Regions from separate parts of the Hymenobacter sp. 102 genome, predicted to be linked through region 2. Evidence: riboswitches for the same ligand, from Rfam matches in the RefSeq annotation. Region 2 holds a riboswitch; the other holds the start of a gene.
What was found. A riboswitch is a leader RNA that binds a small molecule or an ion and turns the genes downstream of it on or off. The one in region 2 is predicted to bind S-adenosylmethionine.
Positions count from the first base shown of each region.

Region 1: it holds a riboswitch for S-adenosylmethionine, as region 2 does, so the genes downstream of both, ACN19L_RS00560 (amino acid permease) here and ACN19L_RS09775 (O-acetylhomoserine aminocarboxypropyltransferase/cysteine synthase family protein) in region 2, are expected to answer to the same signal.

Region 1 covers NZ_CP188172.1:110,038-117,282, reverse strand. Annotated here, with positions in the region: gene ACN19L_RS00570 (TSUP family transporter) at 1-1,444, shown strand, start outside; gene ACN19L_RS00565 (hypothetical protein) at 1,632-2,354, shown strand; gene ACN19L_RS00560 (amino acid permease) at 2,427-3,884, opposite strand; SAM riboswitch class I at 4,170-4,261, opposite strand; gene ACN19L_RS00555 (hypothetical protein) at 4,710-5,150, shown strand; gene ACN19L_RS00550 (EcsC family protein) at 5,361-6,095, opposite strand; gene ACN19L_RS00545 (Gfo/Idh/MocA family protein) at 6,101-7,132, opposite strand; gene ACN19L_RS00540 (M48 family metallopeptidase) at 7,239-7,245, shown strand, end outside.
Region 2 covers NZ_CP188172.1:2,256,726-2,263,970, reverse strand. Annotated here, with positions in the region: gene metX (homoserine O-acetyltransferase MetX) at 1-972, opposite strand, end outside; gene ACN19L_RS09775 (O-acetylhomoserine aminocarboxypropyltransferase/cysteine synthase family protein) at 1,210-2,589, opposite strand; SAM riboswitch class I at 2,983-3,096, opposite strand; gene ACN19L_RS09770 (LysM peptidoglycan-binding domain-containing protein) at 3,458-3,745, opposite strand; gene ACN19L_RS09765 (lipocalin family protein) at 3,973-4,392, shown strand; gene ACN19L_RS09760 (erythromycin esterase family protein) at 4,521-7,118, shown strand; gene ACN19L_RS09755 (lysylphosphatidylglycerol synthase transmembrane domain-containing protein) at 7,225-7,245, opposite strand, start outside.

The sequences.
Region 1 (7,245 bases), 2.1 Mb from region 2:
GTTTCCGGTGTTTCTGAAGCTGGAACAGCTGCACGTGCTGCTGGTGGGCGGCGGGGCCGTGGGCTACGAGAAGCTCTCGGCCATGCTGGCCAACAGCCCCAACGCGGCCATTACGGTGGTGGCTACCTGGTTTGGGCCCGAGCTGCGGGTGCTGGCCGGCCAGCACCCCGCCGTGCAGCTGCGCGAGCAGCCCTACGACCCCACCCACCTCGTCGGCCACGACCTGGTGATTGTGGCCACCAACGACAAAGCCCTCAACCTGCAGATCAAGGCCGACGCCACGCGCCAGCGCCTGCTCTGCAACGTGGCCGACACGCCCGCCGCCTGCGACTTTTACTTGGGCTCCATCGTGCAGAAGGGCGACCTGAAAATTGCCATCAGCACCAACGGCAAGTCGCCCACCATTGCCAAGCGCCTACGCGAAATGCTCACCCACACCCTCCCCGACGAGCTGCACGACGTGCTCCAGCGCATGTCACAGATTCGGGAGAAGGTAGGCGGCGACTTCGCCCACAAGGTAAAATCCCTGAACGCCGTGACGGCCGAGCTGACCGGTGGGCCGGCCTACGAATCGCCAGCCGCGGCGCGGTGGCGCAAGATTGCCACCGGGGCCCTGCTGGCCTTTGCGGCCATGCTGGTATTCAATATTCTGAGCTACTACTTCACCTGGCAGCAGGTATGGGGCGCAGCCACCCACGCCGAAACCTTCTGGCTGTTCGTGGCCATCGGCTTCGGCGCGCAGCTCATCGACGGGCTGCTGGGCATGGGCTACGGCGTGGTCACGGCCATCAGCCTGATGAGCCTGAACATTGCCCCGGCCGCCGTGAGTGCCAGCATTCACACCGCCGAAATGTTTGCCAGCGGAGCCTCGGGCTACCACCACTACCGCTTCGGCAATGTGAACAAGCGTCTGTTCAAAGTACTGCTGATTCCGGGCGTGCTGGGCGCCATTACGGGCGCGTATCTGTTGTCGCACTTCGGCGAGAAATACGGCAGCTACGTGAAGCCGCTGCTGGCCGTGTACCTGCTGCTACTGGGCGTGCGCATCATCAGCAAAGCCTTTGCCCAAACGCAGCAGCGCAAAAAACACCGGAAACTGGGGCTACTAGCCGCGGCCGGCGGCTTCCTCGATTCGTTTGGCGGGGGCGGCTGGGGGCCGCTGGTAACCAGCACGCTCATTGCCGGGGGCCGCACGCCGCAGTACGTTATCGGCTCGGTGAGCGTCACGGAGTTTTTCGTCACGTTTGCCAGCGCTGTTACGTTCTTCGCCACCCTGGGCATTTCGCACTGGCAGATTATCCTGGGCCTGATCATCGGGGGCGTGGCCGCCGCGCCGCTGGCCGCCCGCCTAGCCGGCCGCCTGCCCGTCCGCTGGATGTTCGTGGGCGTGGGCCTGATGGTAATTGTATGGAGCCTGTGGGCGCTGCGAAAAGTCTTTTTTTAACACCTTTCTTTAAGACGTATATATTAAAAAAAGCACCGCTAACGTCTGTTGGCGGTGCTTTTGCTTTATAGCGTCAAATACAATTATCCCAGCAACTGCACAATAAGAAGTCTGATGCAGCAACATCTTGATAGCTGAATCACTTGCCGCACGCTTACTTTCGGTAGGTTACCTATTCTCTATCCTGATGCGCTCATCGTTCCTTCGTTTTCTGACAAACAGCCTATTACTAACTGGCACGGCCTGTTCGCCGGACCCAGCTCCGGTGCCTGGCTTACGCACTGTCAATGACGTGCCTTACTATTTTTTCACGGAAGCCGATGCGCCCTGGCTGCAACTAGCAGCGGGCACGGTATGGCAGTTTGAAAATTCGCGCGGGCAGCAACGCACCTATGAGCTGTATCAACGGCTTGACAACCGACAAATGGAGGAGCGTACTGTTGTTCCGGTTGGGTCGTTTATTGGCAAATCGGAGTTAATCAAGTACTACGACGACATATTGGTACGCGTGCGGCGTACGGATAGCCTCGGCAGTGGCGGCGAGTTTCATATGTACCGGGGCCCGGCGCTGCTCGCATCCTACCCATCCCAGGGTACCAATCCTCGTGCTAGCCAGTTGTATGTAGAAGGGACCTGGACCGAATTCATCGGTAGCACCGACCCACAAAGCGACTATTACCGCTGCCGTGGAATAAAATTTCCGATGGGAACTGCCCTGGAAGGGCCATTTCAGCAACTCACTGTTAAGGGCCGAACCTATCCGGAAGTAGTAGAATTGGTGGCTACCAACCGCGGGCCGGACTGTGCCCCCGTTCCTGCCTCCTATATGCGCGTGCTCTACTATGACCGCCTCGCTGGTATCGTTCGGATGGTTTCTGACTCCGGCCAAGTATGGGACCGACTACCCTAGCTGCTTCCCCCCAACGCAAACAACCGGGGCCTTGCGGCCCCGGCTGTCACAGCTGGCATATCTCGCCAATTTTTACTTCTCTATAGTTAATTCCCCAGCCTGCCCCAGCTTGCTGTGCTTACGGCCGTAGCCGAAGTAGATGGCCAGGCCAATAGCCAGCCACACGGCCAGCCGCAGCCAGGTTTCCCAGGGCAGCGACACCATCATCACCACGCAGGTGAGAATACCCAGGATGGGCACCACCGGCACCCAAGGCGTGCGGAACCCACGCGGGGCGTCGGGCTCCCGCTTGCGCATAATGAGGATGCCCACGCACACCATCACGAAGGCCAGCAGCGTGCCGATGCTCGTCATTTCGCCCACCACCGAAATGGGCACGAAGCCCGCAAATAGCGCAATGAACAGCCCCAGCAGCAGGTTCGACTGCAGGGGCGTGCGGAACCGCTCGTGAATTCGGGCGAAAACCGGGGGCAGCAGGCCGTCTTTGGCCATGCTGAAAAACACCCGGCTCTGGCCCAGCAAGTCCACCAGAATTACGGACGTATAGCCCACGATGATAGCCAGAATGACGGCCGACGACAGCCAGGCGTAGGGCGTTTTCTCGATGGCAATGGCCACCGGGGCGGCGCTGTTCTTGAACTCGGTGTAGTTGGCCAGGCCCGTCATCACGTGCCCGAACAGCACGAACAGCACGGTGCAGATCAGCAACGAGCCGATGATGCCGATGGGCATGTTGCGCTGCGGATTCTTGGTTTCCTGGGCCATGGTGGCCACAATATCAAACCCGATAAACACGAAGAACACCACGCCCGCCCCGCGCAGAATCCCGCTCCAGCCAAACTCCCCAAATACGCCGGTATTCTCCGGGATGTAGGGTTGGTAGTTGGTGGGGTCGATGTACTGCCAGCCCAGGGCAATGAACACCAGCACCACGGCCACCTTCAGCGTGACCACCAGCGCATTAAACCACGCCGAGCCCGACGTGCCGCGGATAATAATCAGGGTAATAGCCAGCACGATGAGCATGGCCGGAATATTCACGAAGCCGTGTACCTCGGCCCCACTCGCCAGCTTGGCCGTCTCAAAGGGCGACATGACCAGCTGCGGGGGCAGATTGATACCGTATTTACTCAGAAACTTAAGCAGGTACTGCGACCAGCTGATGGCCACCGTAGCCGCGCCCACCGAGTACTCCAGCACCAAATCCCAGCCGATAATCCAGGCGAACAACTCGCCCATAGTAGCGTAGGCGTAGGTGTAGGCCGAGCCGGCCACCGGCACCATGGAGGCAAACTCGGCGTAGCACAGCGCCGAGAAGGCGCAGCCCACGGCCGCTACCACAAACGAGAGCGTCACGGCCGGGCCGGCGTTGTTAGCGGCCGCAATGCCGGTGAGCGAGAACAGGCCCGCCCCGATAATCACCCCAATGCCGATGGCAATGAGGTTGAAGCCGTTCAGGCTTCGTTTCAGCGTTCCGGCGCCGGTTTCGGCGGCCTCCTGCCGTAGCAGTTCCAATGATTTTCTGAGCATACAGAGGTGCATCGGGCCGCGGCCCGACAGGTCGTAAAAAGGAGAAAGAGAAAAGCAGATAAAGCTCCCTGCCCCGCCTCAGCGGGCGCGCAGCCGTTCGGGCCACGGCGGGCCGGAACCAGGAGAATAGGGCCGCTGCCTCCTTAGCGGGAGGCCGGCCCGGCAGCCAAACTAGCTACAACAACCCGCGCAACAACACCCCGTGGGCGCGCCTAACGGGCACAGCACGGCAGCGGATACAACGGAACGGGCAAGTAAGCGGGGCGAAAAGTCCACGGCAAGTTGTTTTTATATGGTCAGGAATTGGCACCGTTCCGGAGTTGCGGATGGTTGCCGACGCTTCTTCGAGCCTGTCTCTCAGCGCCTCTGTATAAAAACAATCCTTTGGGCTAGAAAGAATTGATGTGGCAAAGGTAAAGCCGGATTGCTGCCCCCGCAAACCCACCTGTTTTAGCGTCTGTAAACCGTAACGAAAGCCGGTACTCCACCGCCTCTGGGTCTTCAGGCTAAGCCCCACGAAGCCTGACGGTTCTCTCCCAGAGGCTATCAGCTACTTTCCAAACAGCTTCACTTACTGTCCACTTCCCCGGTGCCGACTCGGCGGTATAACGCCCGCCTGCTCGCCTCTGAACAGGCGGCCTGCTACGCCTGCCGCTAAGCCGAAAAACCTGCGACGCGCGCCGAAATCGAAGGTTTAACAGCGAAATTTATATTTTTTCCCGGCGGGTTTTAGGCGAAACTGGCACCGGAGTTGCAACCGCCGGAATAGATGCCGGCGGGTACGCCGCGGCTTCACTCGCATTCAACTTCAATTCTCATAGCCTCATGAAAAAGCTCTTGGTTCTCTTCGCCGCCTTCTCCCTGTCTGCCGCTGCCGCTTCGGCCCAAACTACGCCCGTGAAAGCCGCCCACGGCCGGCACATGAAAGGCGACAAGGCCGCCAAAACGCCCGAGCAGCGCGCCGACCACACCGCCCAGGCCCTCACCAAACAGCTCGGCCTCTCGGCCGCCCAAACTGCCCAGGTCCGCCAGCTGGCCCTCGACCGCGCCCGGCAGATGGACGCCCACAAAGCCCAGGCCGGCACTGCCTCTCCCACCGATAAAAAACAGCACCGCGCCGCCATGCAGGCCGAAAAAGCTCAGTACGATGCCAAGCTGAAGCAAATCCTGAGCGCCGACCAATACGCCAAATACACCCAGCGCCAGGCCGACAAAATGGCCAAGCACAAAGCCCACCGTCAGGGCATGAAACAAGGCAAAAGCTAAGCCTCTCTCCCACTTGCCAAAAAGCCCCGACGACGTTCGTCGGGGCTTTTTGGGTGTTGAGTTTGTGCTTAAACCTGTCATCCTGAGCATTCCGCGAATTAAGCGGAGACGAAGGACCTTCTAACAATAGAACGAGTCGTTGCTACGGCAACCATTCTAACGTTAAAAGATCCTTAGCTGCACTCAGGATGACAGCATGATTACGACATATTACTGCGGCTCTGGCAGGGGCGGATGTTCGGCAAACCACCGCAGGCGGTAGCACATGATGGCCGTTTCGCCGAGCTGTTCCAGCAGGCGGTAGTTGGCCACGGCTCCCACCGCCGCCCCGATGACGGGCACCAGTTGGGCCAGCTTGGCCAGGTCGATATAGTCGCGGTACTCCTGCTGGAAGGTGCGCCAGTCGAACGACTCGGCCGTGACGTGTTGCTGCGTGGTGGGCCAGTCGACGAGCTGGCGGTAAGTTTCGCGGCGGGTGTGCTGGCTGCTGAAGGCCAGTTGGAAGATGTGCAGCAGGTAGAGCCGCTCCGGGAACTGGCGCACATCGTGGCCGTAGAGGGCGGCAATGTCAAACAGCAGCTTGAGCTTGATGCCCAGCAGCAGCGGAAAATCGGCCAGACCCAGCAGAAAACCGCCGGCCCCGGTCACGCCGCCTTCCACCGCCGCCGTGTTGCGGTACGCCCGAATACGGGCCCGCACCCGCTCCTCCCGCTCCTGCAACGTACCCTCCACCACCGGCTTTTGGGTAGTGTGCGTGGAGCCGAACAGCACGCCCTGCACCATTTTCTGAATGGCCACGGTAATGGCCACGTGTACCTTTTCGGGCAGCAGGGCATTCAGGCGGGCCTGCACCCGGCGCGTTACGCGGTTCAGTAGCGTGGGCTTCTGCTGCATCCGCCGCTGCCAGTCGCGCAGGTCGGTCAGGGCTTGCTGTGGATAGTTCATATGCTCTATTTCAACGCATATATCCGCTCAATAATCTCCACTACTTTCAGGCCTTCCAGAGCGTTAGTGGTGGCCTGGCCGCGCTGGCGCAGGGTGTCCACTACGTTATCGATGACGTGGACGTGGTTGGCGGCCGAGCCCTGGTAAGCGCCGTACTGATTGGCGGGGTTAGTAGGCGCGAGTTCGGGCAGTTGGTAGTCGCGCAGGTGGCAGTACTCTACTTTATCCATGTACTGGCCGCCCAGGCGGAGGCTGCCGTGCTCGGCCACCACCGTCAGGGAGCTTTCCAGGTTCCGGTCCCACACGGCAGTGCTGTACTGCAGCGTACCGCTCCCGCCGCGTACCAAATCGAAGCTGATTAGACCGCTGTCTTCAAACTCCGTCAGGTGCTGATGGGTGAAGTCGCGGAAGCGGGCCTGAATGTTCTCGATGTCGCCAAACACCCAGTAGAGCAAGTCTATGAAGTGACTGAACTGCGTGAACAGCGTGCCGCCGTCGAAGGCCCGCGTACCGTGCCAGCTGCCGGGCGTGTAGTACCGCTCGTCGCGGTTCCAGAAGCAGTTGAGCTGCACCAGATATACCTGGCCCAGCCGGCCCTCGCTCACCACCTGTTTCAGCCAGGCCGCCGGGGGCGAGTAGCGGTTCTGCATCACCCCGAACACCAGCCGGTCGGTTTGCCGGGCCATATCCACCACGGCTTGGGCATCGGCGGTGCGCAGGGCCAAGGGCTTTTCGATGACTACGTGCCGGCCCGCCTGCAGGCCGGCCAGGGCCTGAGCCGCGTGCAGGCCGTTGGGCGTGGCTACCGTGAGCACTTCGGCGGCGGGGCCGTGGGCCAGGTAGTCCTCCAGGGACGTGAAAAACGGCACACCCGGAAACTCCCGGGCCAGGTCGGCGGCCAGTTCGGGGCGCACATCCACCAAAGCGGCCAGCTGGGCTTCGGGGTGGCGGGCCACCAGGACGGCGTGGCGGCGGCCGATGTGACCCACGCCACAGATAGCAAATTGAATAGGGAATAACGGAGCGGAACCGGGCACTGCGGGAACGTTGAAGGAAAGGGCCCGCAAACTGCGAAAAAACGGCCGGTTCTCCCGCTTCGGCTGCGTGGCGGGCTGGCCGGGCAGTATTATCTTTGGGGTTCCTATGCCCC
Region 2 (7,245 bases):
GAAACCGTCGTGACCGTACTGGGAGTCCATTTCGGCGTACATGGCCCCTTTGATGTAGCGGGCCAATAGCTGCTGCTCCTGGGGCGGAAACAGCACATCGGAAGTAATGCCCAGCACCAATGTGCGGGCCCGAATCCGGCCCAGGGCCGCCTGCACCCCGCCCCGGCCGCGGCCCACGTGGTGCGAGTCCATGGCGTGGCTGAGGGTCACGTAGCTGTAGGCATCGAAGCGGGCCACCAGCTTGTCGCCCTGGTAGCGCTGGTAGGAGCTGGCCAGGAAGTCGGCGGTTTTGGTTTCGTCCGCGTCGGTTTGGGTGCGGCCGTAGGCATCGTGGCTGCGGTAGCTGAGCAGGGCCACGGCCCGCGCCGCCCGCAGGCCCGCCGCGCCGCCGGCCGGGGTGGCCTGGTGGTAGGTCGGGTCGGCCAGAATAGCCAGGCGCTGCGCCTCATTGAAGGCAATGCCCCAGGCCGAGTGCCGGGCGCTGGTGGCCAGTAGCACCAGGTTTTCAAACACATCCGGCCGCTGCACGGCCCATTCCACCGCCTGCTGCCCACCCAGTGAGCCCCCAATCAGGGTATGGATGCGCGGCAGGGCCAGATGCTCTCGCAGGGCCTCGTGCACGGCCACCATATCCCGAATGGTCACCAGCGGAAACTGCTGAAACGCGGCTTCGCCGGTAACCGGGTCGGGGGTGAGCGGGCCGGTGGTGCCGTAGCAGGAGCCCAGCACGTTGGCGCACACGATATACCACTCGCTCGGGTCAAAATGGCAGCCGGGGCCTACCAGGCCGGGCCACCACTCCAGCACATCAGAGTTGGCCGTGAGGGCGTGACACACCCACAGCACATTGTCGCGGGTGGGGCTCAGCTGGCCGTAGGTATGGTACGTTACCGCCACGTGCGGTAGTACACCGCCATTTTCCAGCCGCAACGGCCGGGGCAGATGAAACACGTGGGATTCTGCGGAAGACATTGTCTCGGAGTGATGAGTTATGAATGCTGAATGATGAGGTATAAATGCTGACTTATTCGCGCCAATTCATCATTCATACCTCATCATTCAACTCTCAGAAAAAGGTGCGGGCACCACTGCTGCACGAGGATTTTCTCTCACAAAAACCCGTGCGGGTGCCCGCGCTGCGTGCTGGAAGCTGCGTAATGGGTGGCTCTCTCACCTGCCGCCCACTACCTCAACCCATCTCAAGTTTTGCTAGACTTCCAGCGGGGCAGCGTGTTCGGGTTCCGGCTCGGGCAGCAGGGTGCTGCCGTGCTCAGGAGTGGCGGCGTTGCGCACGGCGTCAAACGCCTGCTGCAAATCAGCCCGGATATCTTCAAAATGCTCAATGCCCAGGGACAGGCGCAGCAGCGTGGGCGTTACGCCGGCGGCGCGCTGCTCCTCCTCGGAAAGCTGCTGGTGCGTAGTGGCCGAGGGCTGAATGATGAGCGTTTTGGCGTCGCCCACGTTGGCCAGGTGGCTCACCAGCTTCAGGTTATCGATGAACTGGATGGCGGTTTCCTTGCTGCCTTTGATGGCGAAGGTGAGCACCCCGCCGTAGCCGCGCTTCAGGTATTTCTGGGCCAGGGCATGGTAGGGGCTGCTGGCCAAACCGGGGTAATTCACGGCTTCTACCTGCGGGTGCTGCTCCAGCCAGGTGGCAATGCGCAGCGCGTTTTCCACGGTGCGGTCCACGCGCAGGCTCAGGGTTTCGAGGCCCTGCAGCAGCAGGAAGGAGTTAAATGGGCTCTGCGAAGGGCCAAAGTCGCGCAGGCCTTCCACCCGGGCCCGAATGATGAAGGCAATATTGCCGAACGGCCCGTTTTTGCCGAATACGTCGTTGAATACCAGTCCGTGGTAGCCGTCGGAAGGCTGCGTGAACTGCGGAAATTTGCCGTTGCCGAAGTCGTACTTACCGCCGTCCACAATCACGCCGCCCACGCTGGTGCCGTGGCCGCCAATCCATTTCGTGGCCGATTCTACCACGATGTGCGCGCCGTGCTCCAGCGGCCGGAACAGGTAGCCGCCCGCCCCGAAGGTGTTGTCCACGATGAGCGGCAGATCTTGCTTCTCGGCAATGGCGGCAATGCGCTCAAAATCGGGCACGTTGAAACCGGGGTTACCGATGGTTTCCAGGTACAACGCCTTGGTGTTCTCGTCAATCAGGGCCTCGAAGCTCTCCGGCTTGTCACCATCGGCAAAGCGCACCTCAATGCCCAGGCGCTTAAACGCCACCTTAAACTGGTTGTACGTGCCGCCATACAGGAAGGAGGTGGACACAAAGTTGTCGCCGGCCTGCAGGATGTTGTTGAGGGCAATGAACTGGGCCGCCTGCCCTGAGGATACGGCCAGCGCCGCTACGCCGCCTTCCAGGGCCGCCACGCGCTGCTCAAACACGTCGGTGGTGGGGTTCATCAGGCGGGTATAAATATTGCCGAACTCCTTCAGCGCAAACAGGTTGGCCCCGTGCTCGGCGTTCTTGAACACGTAGCTGGTGGTCTGGTGAATAGGCACGGCGCGGGAACCGGTTACGGGGTCAGGCTGCTGGCCGGCGTGGAGTTGCAGGGTTTCGAAGTGGAGGTGCTGCGTGGACATGGTACTGCTGGTTTAGGAAGAGGTAGGGATGTAAACAGGAGGGCGAAAACCGCCGCAAAGCGCCCGTAAACCGGGCAAGAAGCCGCACCAAGGTCACGCAGCAACGCGCTGAATGTGAAAACGATAGGGGGTGCGGAGGGGCCGCCGGGTGCCGGCTGCCGGACACCCCGGCACGGCCGGAGCTACTGAAAGGGGAGGGGGGCTGCGTAGCCTAACTGGCGGCTAGCAACAGCAACAACACGCGCCGCAACAGCAGCGCATTCGCATTCGGCCAGCGGCGGCTACAGCGGCCGGGGCAACACAAACACCCCACGGCAAAGCAGCAGGCCCGAAGGCGGCTGAGGCGGTGGGGTTCGAAGAGGCGAAGGCGAGGGTGTTTTCCATGGTACTCCTGAGTTATATGCCCCGCCGCCAAATGGCTGGTCGGGCAGGAATTGGCACCTTTCGCGCGGTCGAAGGTTGCCAGTGGGTCACGGAGCCTGTTCTCTCGCCACTTCTGTATAAATCCTATGAAAACTTCCCCGCCGCAAACGGGGGAGTACCGGGTTGGTGTTGCAAAGGTATAGGCGCAGATTTGATATCTGCAATAGATGAGTGAAAATAAACGAAAATATTTTTGTCTGGCCCGGTAGCCGGTTTGTTGTTTTGGTTATGGGTGCAGGTGGTTGATAATCATTAAATTGTCTTTAGGGTGAGTTTCTTGTGGTTAGGAGGGGAGCGAGTTAGGTAGCAAAAGTACAGCTGCTGCGCTGGCTGCATAAGATGGGGCTGCAGGCCGCAGAGAGGGTGAAAAACTGTGCTGGCCGGGTATGGAAAAAGCCACCCTGTGAGGAGTGGCTTTTTGAATATTTTCAAGAAGTAAGTTGGCCTAGATTTTAGGCAGCGTCAGGACCTGGCCTACTTCAATCTTGTCGGGGTCGGAGCCGATTACACCTTTGTTAGCTTCGTAAATCTGGTGCCACTTGGTACCGTCGCCGTAGTGGTTGCGGGCAATTTTCGACAGCGAGTCGCCGCTTACTACCGTGTACGTTTCGCCTTCAGTGGCGGCAGCATTGGCGTTACCGAAAAAATCGGTGGCACCGCCAGCGGCTGGTTTAGCGGCGGGCTCAACGGGTTTTTTTTCGCCTTCGTTCGAGAGAAAATCAAACAGTCCCATAGGAGTAGAATCGTTAAGAGTGGGAGGGGAAGCACCGACTTGCGGCCGGGGTGGCTGGCAGTCACAGGCTTCTTACGCCGTGGTGGGCAATAGGTTATAACCCGACAGTGCTTCCGCGGCAACCTCAGCCCTACGGCAAACATCTTGGCGGATCAAGCCGTAAGAGGGGCATTATCGGCCCTGCGGCCGCTGATTCTGCCACATCCTTCACCCTATTCACTCTCCCCATGAAAACCCTGACCTCTCCCTTCCGCCTCCTGGCCAGCCTGCTGGCAGTGCTGGTCCTCTTCACGGCTGCTTCCTGCGGCAGCAAGGAGGGCAAAGTAGAAGGCGTAAATATGCTGTACGGTACCCAGAGCAAAGTCTGGAAAACCGATAAGGAGCTGAGCTCCACCGGTGACAAGGTAAAGCAGACTGATGCTCAGGAAGATGAGCGCATCACCTTCTTCGCCAACGGCCAGTACAACATGACGGCCCCCACCGGCGCCGTAAACGGCAAGTACACCTTCGATCAGGGAGCCAAAACCATCACCATGACGCCCGACGGTGCTGCCCAGAGCAACACCTTCACCGTGGTAACCCTCACCGATGACAAGCTGACGCTGAAAGCCCCCACCGGTGCTGAACTGAAGCTTGAAAAAGAATAACCCCGCTGTTAGGTTTGTATAACAGTCCAAAAACTCAAAAAAGCCCTTCTGCTCCAAGCAAAAGGGCTTTTTTGATGAGTATTCGCGGAAGTATGTAGCTTACCGGCCCGCTACATACCATTGTTACTATGTTTTCTATTCGAGTGCTGGCCCTGGCAGGCCTACTGAGTGTGTTGGCCGGCCCCATGCTGGCCCAAAATGCCCCAACCGCAGCGGCAGCAAGCGTCCCAATCCCCACGCACCCGGTGCGCAGCATCAGCCCCACCGACACCGATTTTGCTGACCTGGAGTTTCTGCGCCAGGAAATTGGCGGGGCCCGGGTGATAATGCTGGGCGAGCCCACCCACGGGGAAGGCAATGTGTTCGAGGCCAAAATTCGGCTGATGCGCTTTTTGCAGGAGCGCATGGGCTTCACCACGGTAGCCTTTGAAAGTGGCATTTATGAGTTGGACCGCGCCCAGCGGGAGTTGCAGAAGGGCGCTTCGGCGGCGGAGGCTATTGATAACAGCGTATTTGGGGTGTGGACGAGTACCCGCGAGTTTCGGGGGCTGCTGCCATTGCTGGGTCCGGGCAAGCTGAAGGTAGCCGGGTTCGACTACCAGCTGAGCGGGGCATATCAGGAGGAATTGCTGGAAGAGCTGGAAGCCTTTCTCAAGCCCGAGAAAGGAGCCGATGGCATTGCCTATGATTACCTGGATGAGTGCATCAGCATGATGGGGGAGCATTTCCTGTTTCCGCCCTCCCACCAGCTGGTGCTGTTCAACATGCAAATGAACAAGGCCCGCAAGCTGCTGGAAAAAGTAGCTGCCGGCCCCAATGCCCAGCGCCGGGAGCGGGCCGTCTTCTGGCTCCAGAACCTGCGCAGCCTCCAGGCCCTGGCCCACGATTACGCCACCAACGACCCCGGCGTGAAGGACTCTACAGAATGGACGCCCACCACCAGCAACCCCCGCGACGCCCAGATGGCCGATAACCTGCTGTGGTACGCGCGTCAGCATCCGCAGGAAAAAATTATCTGCTGGGGTGCCCTGCCGCATCTGGCTAATCAGGTGCAAGCGTTGAATACTGCGGAAACCAACGGCTTCCGGCCGATGGGACAGGCCGTAAAAGAAGGATTGGGTGCGGAAGCCGTGTATGTGCTGGGTACGCTGGCGGGCGGCGGCACCCACGGTTTCGGCTCCTGGGGCAAGTACCTGCCGGTGCCCGCGCCAGCTGCCGGTACGCTGGAGGCCGAGTTGCTGGCGCAGGGCCAGGAGTACAGCTTTGTGAGCCTGAAGCACGACGCGCCGGGCCGCAGCCTGACCACCTACGCCTTTGATTACCGCCCCATAACCGGCCCCTGGAGCAAGGTGGTCGATGGATTTTTGTTTCTGAAAGCGGTAAATCCGCCCCACGGCGCACAGCCGGTGGCCACCAGTCCGACAAGCGGCTCCAGTGCTCCGGCCAATACGTCACGGCCTCCTTCGCCGGTAAATTTCCCCGACCCAATCCGGCGCACGGCCGCCGCCAAAACCGGGGGCGCGGCCTTTACGCTCAGTGGCGCGGTGCTGGACCGCAAAACCGGCCAGCCGGTGCCCTTCGCCACGGTGGCCATACCTGCTCGCAGCGCCGGTACCGTGACGGATGCCCAGGGCCGTTTCCGGCTCGAAGCGCGCCGGGGCGAGGTGGTACAGATCAGCAGCATCGGTTACGAGCCCGGTACGCTGACGGCAGCGGCCGGAACTGCCGCGACGGTTCGCCTCGTGCCGGCTGCTTTTGCCCTGGCCGATGTGCGCGTGAGTGCCCAGTCGCAGGACCCGAAGCGGATTATGAAAAAGGTCATCAAGGCCATTGAGACCAACTACGAGCAGCAGGATTACATGGCCCAGGTGTACACGCACCGGCGCATCAGCAATTTCGATACGCTGCAAACGGAGGTGGAATACATCAGTCAGCTATTTGAGCCGGCTGGCTATCAGCACCGCGACGGAGGTTTTCTGTTCATGGGCCCGTTTCAGAAGCACCGGGTACAGGAGAAGCATATCGTGGTGCAACCCCAAGATTCTACTCGCAGAACCGGATTGCCCATTGGCAGCAGTGCCGAAACTTCCGATCCGGTACGCACTTCTCCGTTGTTTAAATCGGCCACGCTGAGCAAGTTCGCGCTGCGGCTGGATACCATCCGGCCGTATGATGGAGCCACGGTATACGTGCTGAATTTTGCCGTGAAACGGGCCACGCACCGTAGCACCGGAAATTACCTGGAAGCTGGCTACTCCGGCAAAGTGTACGTGCGGCAGGACAACTACGCGGTAGTTCGCTACGAGGCGTTGTGGCAGTTTGATACGACGCGCTATAATGCTGTTTCACACAAGTATTACGGCCGCAACAATCAGATTTCCAGGCTGTACACGGAGGTGTTCTCCGATAACCGCACTGCCAATATTGTGCTGTATCAGAAGGGAGCTGCCGGCCGCTACCACCCGGCCGAAAGCTCTTCGCAAAGCTTGGCCATTGGCCGCAAATTGGGCGGTAAGCCATTCTATTCCCAAGGGACCACAAGGGAGTATTTCACCAGTCTGCCCGCCGGCACCGCGCTTGTACCGCTCAATCCGAAAATTGATCCTCGCACCGCCGAGTTTCTGTCGGTGCAGCTAAAGCACACGCCCTACCGCCCCGAGTTCTGGCAAACCTACCAGCGCCCCGTGCCTGCCGAGCCGGCCCCGACGCTGGAAGCTACCAAGTAGCCCATGTCATTCCGGGCGAAGCGCGGAATCTGAGTTGAACCACTAATGCGGTATTCCCAAATTCCGCGCTTCGTTCGGAATGAGAGCTTATGTTGCAAATGGCGGTTTAAGGGTGCATAACCTGCTG